DNA from 2 places in the Lawsonibacter asaccharolyticus genome. Region 2 is predicted to be linked to the other one. Evidence: predicted binding sites of a transcription regulator. Region 2 holds the regulator's gene; the other holds the start of a gene.

Region 1 (7,614 bases), 1.1 Mb from region 2:
ATAGGGCACTCCCGCCTTCTGGAGCAGGGCCTCCGCCTGACGGCAGTTGGGGCAGGTACGGGTGGTGAACAGCAGGGACTCCCCGCCGGACGCCTGGGGGGCGCCCTCCTGGGAGAAGGTCACCTGGCTGCCGGCCCGGCCCGCCTTCCGCAGGTGGGAGGCGGTGAGGTCATATACCTTCCGGTCCTTGAACTCCTGGGTCTTGCCGTCATTCCAGTTCTGCACCGGCCGGTAGTAACCGGTGATGCGGCTGTACACCTCCGCAGGCTTGCCGCAGATGGGGCAGGTGTGCTGCTCCCCGGACAGATAGCCGTGGTCGGCGCACACGGAGTAGGTGGGGGACATGGTATAGTAGGGCAGCTTATAGTTCTCTGCGATCTTCCGCACCAGCTCCGCCGCCGCCTTCCAGTCAGGCAGCTTCTCCCCCAGGAAGGCGTGGAACACGGTGCCGGAGGTGTAGAGGGTCTGAAGCTCGTCCTGCACGTCCAGAGCGGAGAAGATGTCCTCGGTGTAGCCTACGGGCAGGTGGGAGGAGTTGGTGTAGTAGGGAGTTCCGTTCTCGTTGGCGGTGATGATGTCAGGAAACTCCTCCTTGTCGTGCTTGGCAAAGCGGTAGGTGGTGGACTCGGCGGGGGTGGCTTCCAGGTTGTAGAGGTCGCCGTACTGCTCCTGATAGTCGCTCAGCCGCTCCCGCATGTGATTGAGCACGTCTTTGGTGAACTGCTGGGTCTCCTTGTGGGTCAGGTCGGCCCGGAGCCACCCGGCGTTCAGTCCCACCTCGTTCATACCGATGAGGCCGATGGTGGAGAAGTGGTTGTCAAAGGTCCCCAGATAGCGCTTGGTATAGGGGTAGAGCCCCGCCTCCAGCAGCTTGGTGATGACGGTGCGCTTGGTCTTGAGGGACCGGGCGGCGATGTCCATCAGCTTGTCCAGCCGCTGGTAGAAGTCGGACTCGTCCTTGGCCAGATAGGCGATGCGGGGCAGGTTGATGGTGACCACCCCCACGCTCCCAGTGGACTCGCCGGAGCCGAAGAAGCCGCCGGACTTTTTCCGCAGCTCCCGCAGGTCCAGGCGCAGACGGCAGCACATGGAGCGCACGTCGGAGGGCTCCATGTCGGAGTTGATGTAGTTGGAGAAGTAGGGGGTGCCGTACTTGGCGGTCATCTCAAACAGGAGCTTGTTGTTCTCCGTCTCAGACCAGTCGAAGTCCCGGGTGATGGAGTAGGTGGGGATGGGGTACTGGAAGCCCCGTCCGTTGGCGTCGCCCTCGATCATGATCTCGATGAACGCCTTGTTCACCATGTCCATCTCGGTCTTGCAGTCCCCGTAGGTGAAGTCCATCTCCCTGCCCCCCACGATGGCGGGCAGGTTCTCCAGATCCTTGGGCACGGTCCAGTCCAGGGTGATGTTGGAGAAGGGAGCCTGGGTGCCCCAGCGGCTGGGGGTGTTCACCCCGTAGACGAAGGACTGGATGCACTGCTTGACCTCTTTCTGAGTCAAGTGATCCACCTTGACAAAGGGAGCCAGATAGGTGTCAAAGGAGGAGAACGCCTGGGCCCCTGCCCACTCGTTCTGCATGATGCCCAGGAAGTTGACCATCTGGTTGCACAGGGTAGACAGGTGACTGGCCGGGGAGGAGGTGATCTTCCCCGGGATGCCCCCCAGCCCCTCCTGGATAAGCTGCTTCAGAGACCAGCCGGCGCAGTAGCCGGTGAGCATGGACAGGTCGTGGATATGGATCTCGGCATTGCGGTGGGCGTTGGCCACCTCCTGGTCGTAGATCTCGCTGAGCCAGTAGTTGGCGGTGATGGCGCCGGAGTTGGACAGGATGAGCCCGCCCACCGAGTAGGTGACGGTGGAGTTCTCCTTCACCCGCCAGTCGTTGATCTGGAGGTAGTTGTCCACCAGCTCCCGGTAGTTGAGCAGGGTGGAGTTGACATTGCGCACCTTCTCCCGCTGCTTCCGGTAGAGGATGTAGGCCTTGGCCACATCGGCGTAGCCCGCCTCGGACAGCACCTTTTCCACGCTGTCCTGGATGTCCTCCACCGCGATGCGGCTGTCCCGGATCTTGGGCTCGAAGTCGGCGGTGACCCGCAGAGCCAGCATGTCGATCACGCTGGGATGATACTGCTTTTCCAGCGCCTCAAAGGCTTTGGTAATGGCGGCGCTGATCTTGCCGATCTCAAATTGGGCGGCGGTGCCGTCCCGCTTGGTCACCTGATACATCACACGGTCCCTCCACATTCTTCAGTCCCGCGGCGGCTTGGCCGCCGCGACTGTTCCTACTATACCATGAAGGAAATGGCTCGTCAATATCTTGTGCAAAATTCCGGCGGAAACACAATATTTTGTTTTCCTGAAGCGAAAAAGCAGGAAGCGCCGGCACATGTTTTGGGAAGAAACGGGGCAAAAACCGGCGATTTTTTTGAAAAAGAACACTCCCGCGCCCCGTGGGACGGGAGTGCTCTGCCATAAAAATTAGCCAAAAACGCGGAGGGGGGGTTCAGATGCCCCGCAGCTCCACTGCCGGGACCCAGGGGCGGACCAGAGCGGCGAACCCCTCCATCTCCTCCCGGGACCAGGCGCTCAGACCGGGCCGGAGCACGGTGTCCCGGTCGATGAAGGCCTGAAGAAAGTACCGCCGGGCGCCGGAGATCCAGGGGCCGATGGCGCGGAAGGAGGCGCTGTCATGGAACTGGCGCACCACGGTGGTGCGGAACTCATAGTCCACATGGCCCTCCAGCAGCCAGGACACGCTCTCCCGGATGGGCCCCAGGTCCAGGCCGGGGACCCCTGCGGTCTCTCCGTACCGCTCCGGGGAATTTTTGATGTCCATGGCGGCGTAGTCCACCAGCCCCAGGGACCGCAGCCTGGCCAGGAGCTGGGGGTGGCTGCCGTTGGTGTCCAGCTTGATGGGGAAGCCCAGGGCCTTGATCTCCTCCAGAAGTGCCTCCAGCCCGGGGCGGAGCAGGGGCTCTCCGCCGGTGACGCAGACCCCGTCCAGCAGCCCCTTCCGCTTGGCGAGGAAAGCCAGCAGCTCCCCGCTGTCCATGGCGGCGGGGAGGGGGCCGGTCACCAGGTCCCGGTTGTGACAGAAGGGGCAGCGGAAGTCACAGCCCCCCAGGAAAATCGTGCAGGCCACCCGGCCCGGCCAGTCCAGCAGCGTCAATTTTTGCAGTCCCTGAATGTCCATGGTCAGCGCTCCTTTTAGCTCTATTGTAGCGGCGGGAGGGGGAGCCGTCAAGACCGGCGGCACCGGAGACGGAAATAGCACAGCCCCGCCAGGGCGGGCAGGATGGGGGAGAACGCCTGGCCCAAGTAAATGCCGGCGGGGCCCAGGGCGAGGGGGAAGGCCAGCAGCCAGCACAGGGGCAGACGGAGCAGGGCCGCGTCCAGCATGGCATTGCACATAGCCACCCAGGAAGCCCCAGAGCCGATGGCGAAGGAGTCGAAGACATACATGGCAGCGTAGATCAGTCCGTTGACGGAGCAGCAGATGCGGAGATAGCGCACCCCCTCTGCCGTCACGGCCGCGTTCTCCGGTTCGAAGAGGGCGATGATGGGGGCGGCGGCCAGCTGGACGAGGGCGGTCAGAAGGGCAGTGGCCCCCAGACTGAGGAGAAGGCCGCTCCTGACGGTCTGACGCACCCGGTCCGGATCGCCGGCACCCAGGTTCTGCCCCACCATGGCGGTCACCCCATAGCCCAGCGCCCAGCAGGGCATCCCGGCGAAGGTGCTGACCTTCAGGCCGATGCCGGCCGCCGCCGCCACGGAGACGCCGAAAGGGTTGAGCAGGCCGGTGAGGATCAGGTAGGAGAGGTTGACCACCGCCATCTGGACGGCAGAGGGGAGGCCCAGCCGGAGAAGGGAGAGGAGGGCGGCGGGGCGGAGGGGGAGACGCCGGAGGGAGAGGGGGACACAGCGGTGCAGGTGGGCCAGAGAGAGCAGAAAGGAGACGCCTTGGGCCGCCACGGTGGCCCAGGCGGTCCCGGCGGTTCCCAGGCCGCAGGGACCTGCCAGGATCAGATCCAGGAGGAGATTGACCACAGCGGCGGCGGCCACGAACCGGAGAGGACCGCGGGAGTCGCCCCGGCCCTTCAGGATGGCGCAGACGGCGTTGTATCCAAAGACAAAGGGGGTGCCCCAGCAGAGGATGGCCATATAGCCGCAGGCGTCCCCCATAGCCCGGGAAGGCAGGGCCATCAGGGTGAACAGCGGGCAGTAGCAGAGCAGGGCGGCCGCCGTCAGCAGGGCGGAGCCCGCCAGCGCCAGCAGGAGCAGCGCGGAGGCGGCCTCCTCCTCTTCCAGGCGGTTCCCGGCGCCCCGGGCCCGGGCGGTGAGGACCGTCCCACCGGCGGAAAAGCCCATGCACACCGCGTTGAGGAGGAAGCACAGGGTGGAGGCGCTGCTCACAGCGGCCAGGCCGGTCTCACCCACGAAGCGGCCCACCACCAGCAGATCCGCCATGCTGTAAAAGGACTGGAGCAGATTGGCCAGCAGGAGAGGGAAGGAGAATCGGATCAGGCAGAGGGGGACGCTCCCCCGGGTCAGATCCAGCGTATCGGAGTTCATATCCATCGTTCCTTTCTCAAGACAGGTATAGAAGTGGGCGAAGGGCGGGGATACAGGCCCTCCGCCGGAAACGGGCGCGAAAAAGCCGCGGACAGAACACTGTCCGCGGCCTGAGTCATGAGAATGGAACAGAAGGGACCAAAAAGGCGCTCAAGCCCTTCTTGCGGGCCTGCGCGTGCCAGATCCCATCCCGTCAGGCTCCGTACAACGCTCTGTCACATCGGGTCGTCCGGAGCCGGATACAATGGCAAATTTTCCGTAGAGCCTCATGGGAGCCCTCCTCTCCTGGTGGATAGCTCTATTATAAAAGCGGCGGGCGGATCTGTCAACCGGGATCGGGGGCGGTGGGCTTGAAACAGGCACAAAAAGGCGGCCAGTCCGGAGGACTGACCGCCCAAGGTCCGCGCCGCTTCAGATGACAAAGGCCGCCAGCATAGCCAGATAGGAGGTGCGGGCATCCCGCCCCAGCAGGACATATATCGCCCCGTACATCAGCCCGAAGGCCATCACCCCCAGGCCGGTGGAGAGGCTCCCCCTGGACAGCGTGTGGATGGCGCCCCAGGTGCAGCACAGCACCACGCCGCCGAAGGGGAACTGGCTCCGCCCTTTCCTCAGCGCCTCCCAGAACTGCTGTCCAAAGGCTGCGATCAGAAGGACCAGGACCACCTCAAAGGCGTAGTAGAGATACTGGCCGGCGAACAGGAGGGGCCCCTTCTTCTGAAACTCTCCGATCACCTTCAGAGTCCCCCAGTCCAGCGCGTTCAGCAGGATGCACAGGGCGGCCAGCCCAATGGCGAGCCCCGCCCCCTTCCGGGGGACAGGCCTGGCCTCCAGCAGGGAAAAGCCCAGCTTTTTCTCCGCCTGTCTCACCAGCAGGGCGGCTGTCAGCCCCCAGCAGGCCATAGTCATCCCCCAGTGGAGAAGCGTATGGGCGGCGGTATAGCGGGAGGGCGGCGTACCGCCGAAGAGGGCCGGCTCCACTCCGCCCATCAGCACCAGCTCCAGTCCCAGTCCCGCGAAGGCGTACAGGGCGTACCACAGAAATTCCCAAGGGGAGCTCTTGTCCCGTTTCACGGCCATTCCTCCCGTCTCTCAAATCAGGGCTATGATACCACGCTTCTCCCCTAGACGCAACGGCCCGGGTGCGAAAAGCCCCCGCCCGCGGAGCCGCAGGCAGGGGCAGTGTTCTTTATTTAGCCTCGGGCTCCTCCTCGGGCAGTACCCGCACCTGGATCTCGATGACCCGGCGGTGCTCCACCCGGGTAACGATGACATCCAGGCCCTCGGCCTGGAAGTGGTCCCCCTCCTCGGGGACCCGGCCCACCTGCTCCATCACCCAGCCGGAGACGGTGGTGGCGGCGCAGGCGCCCTTGACGGCGAACAGGTCGAACATATCGTCCAGGTCGGCGGAGCAGGCGATGAGATAACTGCCGTCTTCCTGCTTTTTGAACTCCTCGATGACCTCGTCGTGTTCGTCCCAGATGTCGCCCACCAGCTCCTCCACGATGTCCTCCAGGGTGGCAATGCCCTCCGTGCCCCCGTACTCATCCACCACCACGGCCATGTGGGCCTTGTTCCGCTGGAGGATGCGCATCAGCTCGGAAATCTTGGTGTTGCCGGTGGTGTAGAGCACCGGGGCCTTCAGGGCGGAGATCATGGTCTCCCCCCGGTAGCGGGCGGCGTAGAAGTCCTTCTCATGGATCACGCCCACGATATTGTCGATGCTGTCCTGATAGATGGGCAGGCGGGAGTAACCGCTCTCCGCAAAGAGGGAGCCCACCTCCTCCATGGTGCTGTTCTCCTCCGCCGCCACGATATCCACCCGGGGAGTGAGGATCTCGGACACCTCCAGGTCGTGGAACTCGATGGCGTTGCGGATCAGCTCGCTCTCGTGCTCGTCCAGGCCGCCCTCGTTCTCCGCCTGGTCCACCATAGTGACCAGCTCCTCCTCGGTGATGCCGTCCTCCTCCCGCTTGTGGATGATCAGGGAGAGCAGGCGCTTCCACTGGGTGAACAGGAAATTGGCCGGGGTCAGCACGGCTACAAAGGCCCGCAGCAGGGGGGCGGAGAGCATGGCCCAGGCCTCCGGGCTCTCCTTGGCCAGGCTCTTGGGCGAGACCTCGCCAAAAATCAGGATCACCACAGTGAGCACGATGGCGGACACCGTGGGCCCCCGCACGTCATCCAGCAGCCGGATGAACAGCACCGCGCCGATGGTGGTGGCCACGTTGTTGACGATGTTGTTTCCAATGAGGATGGTGGACAGCAGCTTGTCATAGTCCTCCGCCAGAGCCAGGGCCCTGGCAGCCCGCTGGTCCCCGTTGTCCGCCCGGCTCTTCAGGCGGATCCGGTTCAGGGAGGTAAAGGCGGTCTCTGTGGCGGAGAAGTAAGCGGACATGGCCACGAGGATGACAAGAGCAACGGTCATTCCAATACTGGTACTGTCCATGGGGGACAAATCAACTCAGCTTTCTGTCATAAATTCCCGGTCTTCCGGGTGCTTAGCACAGGAGTATATCACAGATATTAAAAAAATGCAAATCTTATACCGGACAAATTCCGCTGTATCCCGGCAAAATTTGGCCTGGAGGCAGGCTGCCGCCCCCAAATGGCATCCTGGCGGCTCCTGGCTTGCTCTGGCGTCCCGGTTCTGGTATGCTCACAGAGAAGGGAGGTTTTTCTATGAAAGTGAGGGTGGAATACGCACCCGTGCTGGAAAACGAGGTGGTCCTGCGCTGCCCCCGGCTGGATCAGGAGATGCTCCGCGTCCTGTCTCTGGTGCGCTCCGGCCTTCAGAAGCTGTGCGTATGGGATGAAAACCGGGAGATCATCCTGCTCAGCCCGGATGAGACGCTCTACTGTGAGAGTGTGGACGAACATACCTTTCTCTATACCGCCTCTGCCTTTTATCAGACGGCCCTCACCCTGGCGGAGCTGGAGGGGCGGTATGGAGAGCTGGGCTATCTCCGGGTCAGCAAGTCCGCTGTTATCAACCTGCACCGCATCCGCAGCCTGAAGAGCCGGACTGGCGGCCGCATCGAG
Region 2 (7,614 bases):
GGCACCGCTGATCCAGTGGAGCAGATTGTTTGGATGGATAAAAGGCAATTTGAGGAACACATGGAACACGAAGAAAAAATTTTGACACAGGAGCAGAGGGCGGCGGTACAGCAGCTTCAACGCGAAATGGATCTGCTGCCAATGGAAACCCCGTTTGAATATGTCAAGGCGATCCAAAAAGACTTTGATGACAGTAAAATACAGTACAGCGATGAATATTACGAGGTGACTGGCAGAGAGGCCCCGAAAGAAACAGACACGCCCAACAAAACTTTATTGGAATTTCAGACTGTCACAGTTGAAGTTCGCGGCCAAAATGATAGAGCCTGACAACTTCTGATCTATCTGGCAGTTACCCGATAAGGGCAGCTGCGGCTTGACTGTTTTGTAAGGAGCATTTCCAAAACTGCTTCTCAGCTAAAAAGAGGAAAAGGGGACCGCCCCGGCGGGCGGGGGATGGGAGGAGCGGTGCCGGACTGCGTTCCGGCCCTTGCCAAATGGCGGGAAAGCATCTATAATACCAGTAAAACAACGGCAGAACGTCTGCCGCGATGGAGGGAACGACATGGCTCTGGATATGAAGTATTTTGAGGAGATGGAGGCCAAGATCCCAAAGGGGAAGGTCCGCACCCGGTTTGCCCCCTCTCCCACCGGCTATATGCACGTGGGCAATCTGCGCACCGCCCTTTACACCTGGCTCATCGCCCGGCACCATCAGGGCACCTTTATCCTGCGCATCGAGGACACTGACCAGACTCGGCAGGTGGAGGGTGCCACAGAGGTGATCTACCGCACCCTGGCGGAGTGCGGGCTGGACCACGACGAGGGCCCCGACGTGGGCGGCCCGGTGGCCCCCTATATCCAGACCCAGCGCCGGGACACCTATGGAAAGTACGCCCGGCTGCTGGTGGAAAAGGGACACGCCTACTACTGCTTCTGTGAAAAGACCGAGTCGGAAGAGGACTCCGGCCAGTTCGACCGGGCTTCGGACCCCTGCCGCGCCCTGAGCCAGGAGGAGGCTCAGGCCCGGGTGGACGCGGGCGAGCCATACGTCATCCGCCAGAAGATCCCCAGCGGCGGGACCACTACCTTCCATGACGCCATCTTCGGGGACATCACCGTGGAGAACGACACCCTGGACGACCAGGTGCTCATCAAGCGGGACGGCCTGCCCACCTATAACTTCGCCAATGTCATCGACGACCACCTGATGGGCATCACCCATGTGGTCCGGGGCAGCGAGTATCTGTCCTCTGCTCCCAAGTATGATCTGCTCTATCAGGCCTTTGGCTGGGAAGTGCCCACCTATGTGCACTGTTCCCCCGTGATGCGGGATGCCCACAACAAGATGTCCAAGCGCCACGGGGACCCCTCCTACGAGGACCTGAAAGCCCAGGGCTACCTCACCCCCGCCATCCTGAACTATGTGGCCCTGCTGGGCTGGTCCCCCAGAGGAGAACTGGCGGAACAGGAAGTATTCTCTCTGGAGGAGCTGGTGGCCGCCTTTGATCTGGCGGGTGTATCCAAGTCCCCGGCCATCTTTGATATTGAGAAGCTCACCCACTTCAACGCCCTGTACCTGCGGGCCATGGAGCCGGCGGACTTTGCCCGGGCGGCAGAGCCCTATATCCGCCAGAGCGTGAAAGACCCGGCGCTGGACGCGGCGGAGATTGCCGGCCTGCTCCAGGCCCGGTGTGAGCGGCTCACTGACATCCCGGAGAAGGTGGACTTCTTCGATGCCCTGCCTGACTATGATGGGGCTCTGTTCACCAACAAGAAGTCCAAGACCGACCCGGAAGTGGCCCGGGCCATGCTGGAGGCCGCCATCCCCGCCCTGGAGCGGCTGGACGGCTGGACCACGGAGGGCATCCACGACGCCCTCATCGCTCTGGCGGAGAAGCTGGCGGTGAAGAACGCCACCCTCATGTGGCCGGTGCGCATCGCCGCCGCCGGAAAGGCGGTCACTCCCGGGGGCGCGGTGGAGATCTGCCACGTGCTGGGCCGGGAGGAGACTCTGCGCCGCCTGCGCCTGGGGCTGGACAAGCTGCGATAAGATCCACCTGTCCCCGGCGGCCTGTGCCGCCGGGGACATTTTTTCCGAAACAGGAAAAAACAGGCTGTTCAAGGCTGGGCCGGGATGGTATAATAGCGGAGAAAACACATGCCCGCGGCAGCCGGGCAACCACAGAATGGAGGAATCGAGATGAAATGCCCCTTCTGCGCCTATCTGGAGAGCAAGGTGGTGGACTCCCGTCCCGCGGACGAGGGAGCCAGCATCCGCCGCCGCCGGGAGTGTCTGTCCTGCCATAAGCGCTTCACCACCTACGAGACCATGGAGAGCCTGCCCCTGATGGTGGTCAAAAAGGACGGCAGCCGCCAGAGCTTTGACCGGAACAAGGTGATGAACGGCCTGATCCGGGCCTGTGAAAAGCGGCCGGTCTCCTTCAGCACCATGGAGGAGATCGTCAACGAGATCGAGCAGACCCTCCAGAACGAGATGGAGCGGGAGGTCAGCTCCGCCGAGATCGGAGAGCTGGTGATGGAGCGGCTGAAAAAAGTGGACGAGGTCTCCTATGTGCGCTTTGCCTCCGTCTACCGCCAGTTCAAGGACATCAACACCTTCATGCGGGAGCTGAACAAGCTGCTGGAAGATAAGTGAGCAATCCGGCCCCGGGACCACATGGTCCCGGGGCTCAAATTGTCGCAAAAGGCCGTCGGGTCTTTTGCGACGAAGGGCTGCATGACAGATGAGGCCTATTTTTGCAGGAAAAAGCCGCCTCATCTGTCATGAGAGGTGTCATTTTCCAGAAGCATGTCCCGGGAAATAATGCTTTTTGATTTGATCCTGTCTTCCACGGACGACAGAACTCTTTGGGGCCCCCTCTGGGGGAGATTTTTCACTAGCGGAAGCGGGGGGCCGAGCCATCGGCCTCCCGCTTTTTGTGCCGCGCCAGGGCGGAGCTTAAAGGAACCGCTTCATCTGCTGGATGTTCTGTTCCTCGGTGTGCAGCAGGCGGCTGCCCAGGGCCAGCAGCTCCGGGTCCGCCTTGCCGGTGTACTGGTGGATGCGCCGGGTCATCTCCACAGTGCCCATGGTGCTCCCCTGGATCATCAGCTGAGCCAGCTTGGAGGTGGTGTGGTCGGCGGCAGTGCGGGCTTTGAGCATGGCACCGGACATGGCCCGGACAGTCAGACCCGGGGTATGGAGCCGGGCACCATGCTTCCGGGCATAGGCCTGTGACTGGGCGGCGATGGTCCGGTATTCCTGGAGCTGGCTGTTCAGGGCCTGGCCCATGGCCCGGCTCTGGGGCAGGGACAGCACCTGGGGGATGGCGCTCACCCCCATAGCCGCGTTTTTATGAATGAAAGACAAAAACTGCTGATCGTGATCCATGAAATTTCTCTCCCTTCCTCCATATTATCTGAAAAATTCTGCAAAATATACGAGAAAGAGCAGGGATTTTGTAAAAATATTTGAGATCCTGTCCTTGATGGTCGGAGCGGGGGGCGCTATAATAAACTATCTTTTTCCCGGGGCACGCGAGGCGCCGGAGTCGAAAGGGGCGGAGAATATCGTGAGTATGGAAGACATCCGGCTGGAGCAGGGGCTCCACGAGGAGTGCGGTGTATTCGGGATCTATGACCCGGAGGGCAGCTGCGCCCAGACCACCTATTACGGGCTGTACGCCCTCCAGCACCGGGGGCAGGAGGCCTGCGGCATCGCGGCCATCAATGACCGGGAGCAGTCCTTTTATAAGGACGTGGGACTGGTCAGCGAGGTCTTCGACCGGGAGACCCTTCAGCGCCTGAATGGGACCATGGCGGTGGGCCATGTGCGCTACGCCACCACCGGCGCTGGGGCGCGGGAGAACGCCCAGCCCCTGACCATCAAGTATGTGAAGGGAACGCTGGCGGTGGTCCACAACGGCAATCTGGTGGACGTGGACCGGCTGCGGGCCCGGTTTGAGTACCAGGGGGCAATCTTCCACACCACCAGCGACTCGGAGCTCATTGCCTACGCCATTGCCCAGGCCCGGCTCCACGGGCCCAGCGTGGAGGAGGCGGTGTGCCGGGCTGTGGGGGAGCTGCGAGGGGCGTTCTCCCTGATCGTCATGTCCCCCCGTAAGCTCATCGCCTGCCGGGACCCCTGGGGCTTCCGCCCCCTGTGCATGGGCCGGAAGGGGAAGGCGGTGCTGTTCGCCTCTGAGTCCTGCGCCATCGAGAGCGTGGGGGGCACCCTGGAGCGGGAACTGGACCCAGGAGAGATCGTGGTGGTGGAGGAGGGGCAGGTGCGCTCCATCCGAGACAACTGCAGGGGCCAGTCCCACATGTGCATCTTCGAATATATCTACTTCGCCCGGCCCGACTCGGTGATCGCCGGGCAGTCAGTCCACGAGGCCCGGGTGAACGCCGGCCGTCTGCTGGCCCGCCGCCATCCAGTGGAGGCCGACCTGGTGGTGGGGGTGCCTGACTCCGGGCTGGACGCCGCCCGGGGCTATGCCCAGGAGAGCGGCATCCCCTACGGGGTGGGCTTTGTGAAAAACCGCTACGTGGGCCGCACTTTCATCACTCCAGACCAGACCAGCCGGGAGCAGGCGGTGCGCATCAAGCTGTCTGCCCTGCGCAGTGAGGTGGAGGGCAGGCGGGTGGTGATGATCGACGACTCCATCGTCCGGGGAACCACCTGCCGCCAGATCACCAACCTGCTGCGGGAGGCCGGGGCGAAGGAGGTCCACATCCGGGTGTCCGCGCCCCCCTTCATCGCCCCATGCTACTTTGGAACCGATATCCCGGACCGGGAACGGCTCATCGCCTGCCAGCATTCCCTGGAGGAGATCCGGGAGATCGCCGGGGCGGACAGCTTGGGCTATCTGCCTCTGGAGGACCTGCACCAGCTGGCCCCCAAGGCGGCCTGCGGCTTCTGTGACGGCTGCTTCACTGAGCGCTATCCGGTGGACCTGGAGTGAAAAACGAGCCCGCGCGCCTGCAGTGTTCTGCGGACGCGCGGGCCTGTTCTTTTTTGGTGGGTTCTTGCTGACAAGGAGTTCAGCCTGTCACTTATCCTGGGGCTGTGGATTTCTGGTGGGGAGCAGGGAGTTGATGAGGAAGGCCACCGTTACTCCCACCACCGTCTCCGACACCCGGGCGGCGGCGTAGTAGTAGCGCTGGATGCCGGACACGTCACCGGAAATGAGCATGACGCAGGGGAGGATGCAGGCCATGCCGCAGGCCGCGGGCCGGTTGAAGAGCATGCAAAGCCAGATCCCGCACACACAGGCGGCTCCCAGCATCAGGACGATGCCCACCCAGTGGGACAGCAGGGGCTCCAGGAGCAGCATAGCCACCCCCAGGATGGCACCGATGAACACCCCCACAAAGCGGGAGAGCCCAACCTGGAGGGTCTGCTCCAGGGAGCTCTGCATGCACACGATGCAGGCGATGCAGGAATAGGTGGGGCCCACATAGGCCAGCACCCCAGGGTAGCTCTCGTTATAGAGGAGGCCGAAAGGGACAAAGATCAGGTAGGAGAGCATCACTGCCACGGCGGTCTTAGTGGTGCGCATCCCGATATGTGGGAACTTGAACTGTTTCATGGGGAAGACCTCCTGCTGTGTCCTGTTGTGCCAGGCCCCGCAGCCGGGGCGCCCTGCTAGGATGCCCGGAAAGTCTGAGCAGTAACAGGGGAGAGGGTAGAGTTTGGGAAACAACTCGATTGTATCCTGAGGCGGGGGGAAAGTCAAGCCGTCCACGCCCTGTACCCTTTTCCCCTCTGGACCGGTCTTCAGGACAGAAACCCTCCCCGCGTCCATTCAGATGAGGGGGATCTGCTCCAGGTCACACGGGTCAATAAGCAGAAGGCGAATTATCATTCGCTCTAGTGATCTCAATCACTTCTAATTGCAGATGATATGTGTTTTCCTCTCCATCCAGATCAACTGTTTTCAGCTCAAACCAAAGACCATCAACTAAATTATCAATATCATCAGGGATAAGAATGTCCCCGGTTATTTTTCCTATATCCTCGGAAATATTTATTGCGCCTCCTGTTTTATCTTCAACTCTATTGGACATTAAAATATTCTCTTCACCATCTGATGTAAGATAAATGGTAGCTGAGTATGAAGCAATATCCGTAAACTTATCTTTTCTTGTCTCCAAATTACCGCCATAACAGATCTCTTCTTCAGCGTCTAAAACGATGACCCCATTTGAAACAGAAATAAATTCATTTTCCCCGCTAAAAGAATAGACTGCTAGCGGCTGCCCTTGCCTGCTTTGAGAAGAAATACTGCACCCTGCGAGCAGCAAAGCGCAGAATACGATTGCCATCAAAACTGGTGTTACCTTTTTCATGACACCACCCACTTAAAATATTGATTTATCCCTTTTTGCTTTCATTAACGGGATGAAAGGGGGAAGTCGTCCTCTGCCGCTCCAAAGGGACCGCTCCCTCCGGGCAGGAAAAAATTCCCCGTGCCAGGGGCACGGGGAATGGATCACTTGCGGACAGCGGCCTTCACCCGCTCCACGGCTTCCACTGTGGCGGCGGCGTCGCCAAAGGCGGTGAGGCGGACGTAGCCCTCACCGCTGGGGCCGAAGCCGGCGCCGGGGGTGGTGGCCACATTGGCCTGATCCAGCAGCAGATCAAAGAAGTCCCAGGACCCCATACCGCCGGAGGTCTTGAGCCAGATATAGGGAGCGTTGACCCCGCCGAACACCTGGAGCCCGGCAGAGGTGAGGCCCTCCCGGATGACCTGGGCGTTTTTGCGGTAGTAGTCGATGGAGGCGCGGGTCTGCTCCCTGCCCTCGGGGGTGTATATGGCGGCGGCGCCCCGCTGGACCACATAGGGGACCCCGTTGAACTTGGTGCACTGGCGGCGGTTCCACAGGCTGTTCAGCTTGGCACCGTCCCGCTCCAGCTCCATGGGGACCACGGTGTAGGCGCAGCGGTTGCCGGTGAAGCCGGCAGTCTTGGAGAAGGAGCGGAACTCGATGGCGCAGGTTCGGGCACCCTCGATCTCAAAGATGCTGTGGGGGACATCCTCCTCGCAGATGAAAGCCTCATAGGCGGAGTCGTAGAGGATGACGGAGCCGTTGGCGTTGGCGTAGTCCACCCACGCCTTCAGCTGCTCCCGGGTGGCTACCGCGCCGGTGGGGTTATTGGGGAAGCAGAGGTAGATGATGTCCACCTTCTCACGAGGGGGAACAGGGGTAAAGCCGTTCTCCTCCACACAGGGCATGTAGACCAGCTTGTTCCATCGGCCCAGCTCCTCCTGGTAGTCACCGGCCCGGCCGGCCATGGCGTTGGTATCGACATAGACAGGGTACACCGGGTCGCACACCGCCACCACGTTGTCCAGACCGAAGATGTCGCCAATGTTGCCGCAGTCGCTCTTGGCGCCGTCGGAGACAAAGATCTCCTCCGGCTTGATGTCCACGCCCCGGGCGGCGTAGTCGTGCTGGGCAATGGCCTCCCGCAGGAAGTCGTAGCCCTGCTCCGGGCCATAGCCGTGGAAGCCCTCGAAGGTGCCCATCTCGGTGACGGCCTGGTGCATAGCCTCGATGACAGCAGGGGCCAGGGGGCGGGTCACGTCGCCGATGGACAGCCGGATG

What was found. The regulator NrdR, encoded in region 2, represses ribonucleotide reductase genes. The targets are predictions, from matches to a motif close to CACNANATNTNGTG.
Region 1: L9O85_RS13850 (ribonucleoside triphosphate reductase) is a predicted target of NrdR. The motif match lies at 2,340-2,353, and genes of this name have one in related genera.

Annotation. Positions count from the first base shown of each region.
Region 1 is NZ_CP091870.1:2,874,256-2,881,869, reverse strand. Features, by position in the region: gene L9O85_RS13850 (ribonucleoside triphosphate reductase) at 1-2,226, opposite strand, end outside; gene L9O85_RS13845 (anaerobic ribonucleoside-triphosphate reductase activating protein) at 2,504-3,193, opposite strand; gene L9O85_RS13840 (MATE family efflux transporter) at 3,241-4,572, opposite strand; gene L9O85_RS13835 (hypothetical protein) at 4,984-5,646, opposite strand; gene L9O85_RS13830 (HlyC/CorC family transporter) at 5,762-7,021, opposite strand; gene L9O85_RS13825 (LytTR family DNA-binding domain-containing protein) at 7,255-7,614, shown strand, end outside.
Region 2 is NZ_CP091870.1:1,781,409-1,789,022, reverse strand. Features, by position in the region: gene L9O85_RS08535 (hypothetical protein) at 1-330, shown strand, start outside; gene gltX (glutamate--tRNA ligase) at 566-2,053, shown strand; gene nrdR (transcriptional regulator NrdR) at 2,204-2,659, shown strand; gene L9O85_RS08520 (hypothetical protein) at 2,963-3,394, opposite strand; gene purF (amidophosphoribosyltransferase) at 3,582-4,967, shown strand; gene L9O85_RS08510 (FUSC family protein) at 5,055-5,594, opposite strand; gene L9O85_RS08505 (hypothetical protein) at 5,845-6,354, opposite strand; gene L9O85_RS08500 (LL-diaminopimelate aminotransferase) at 6,498-7,614, opposite strand, start outside.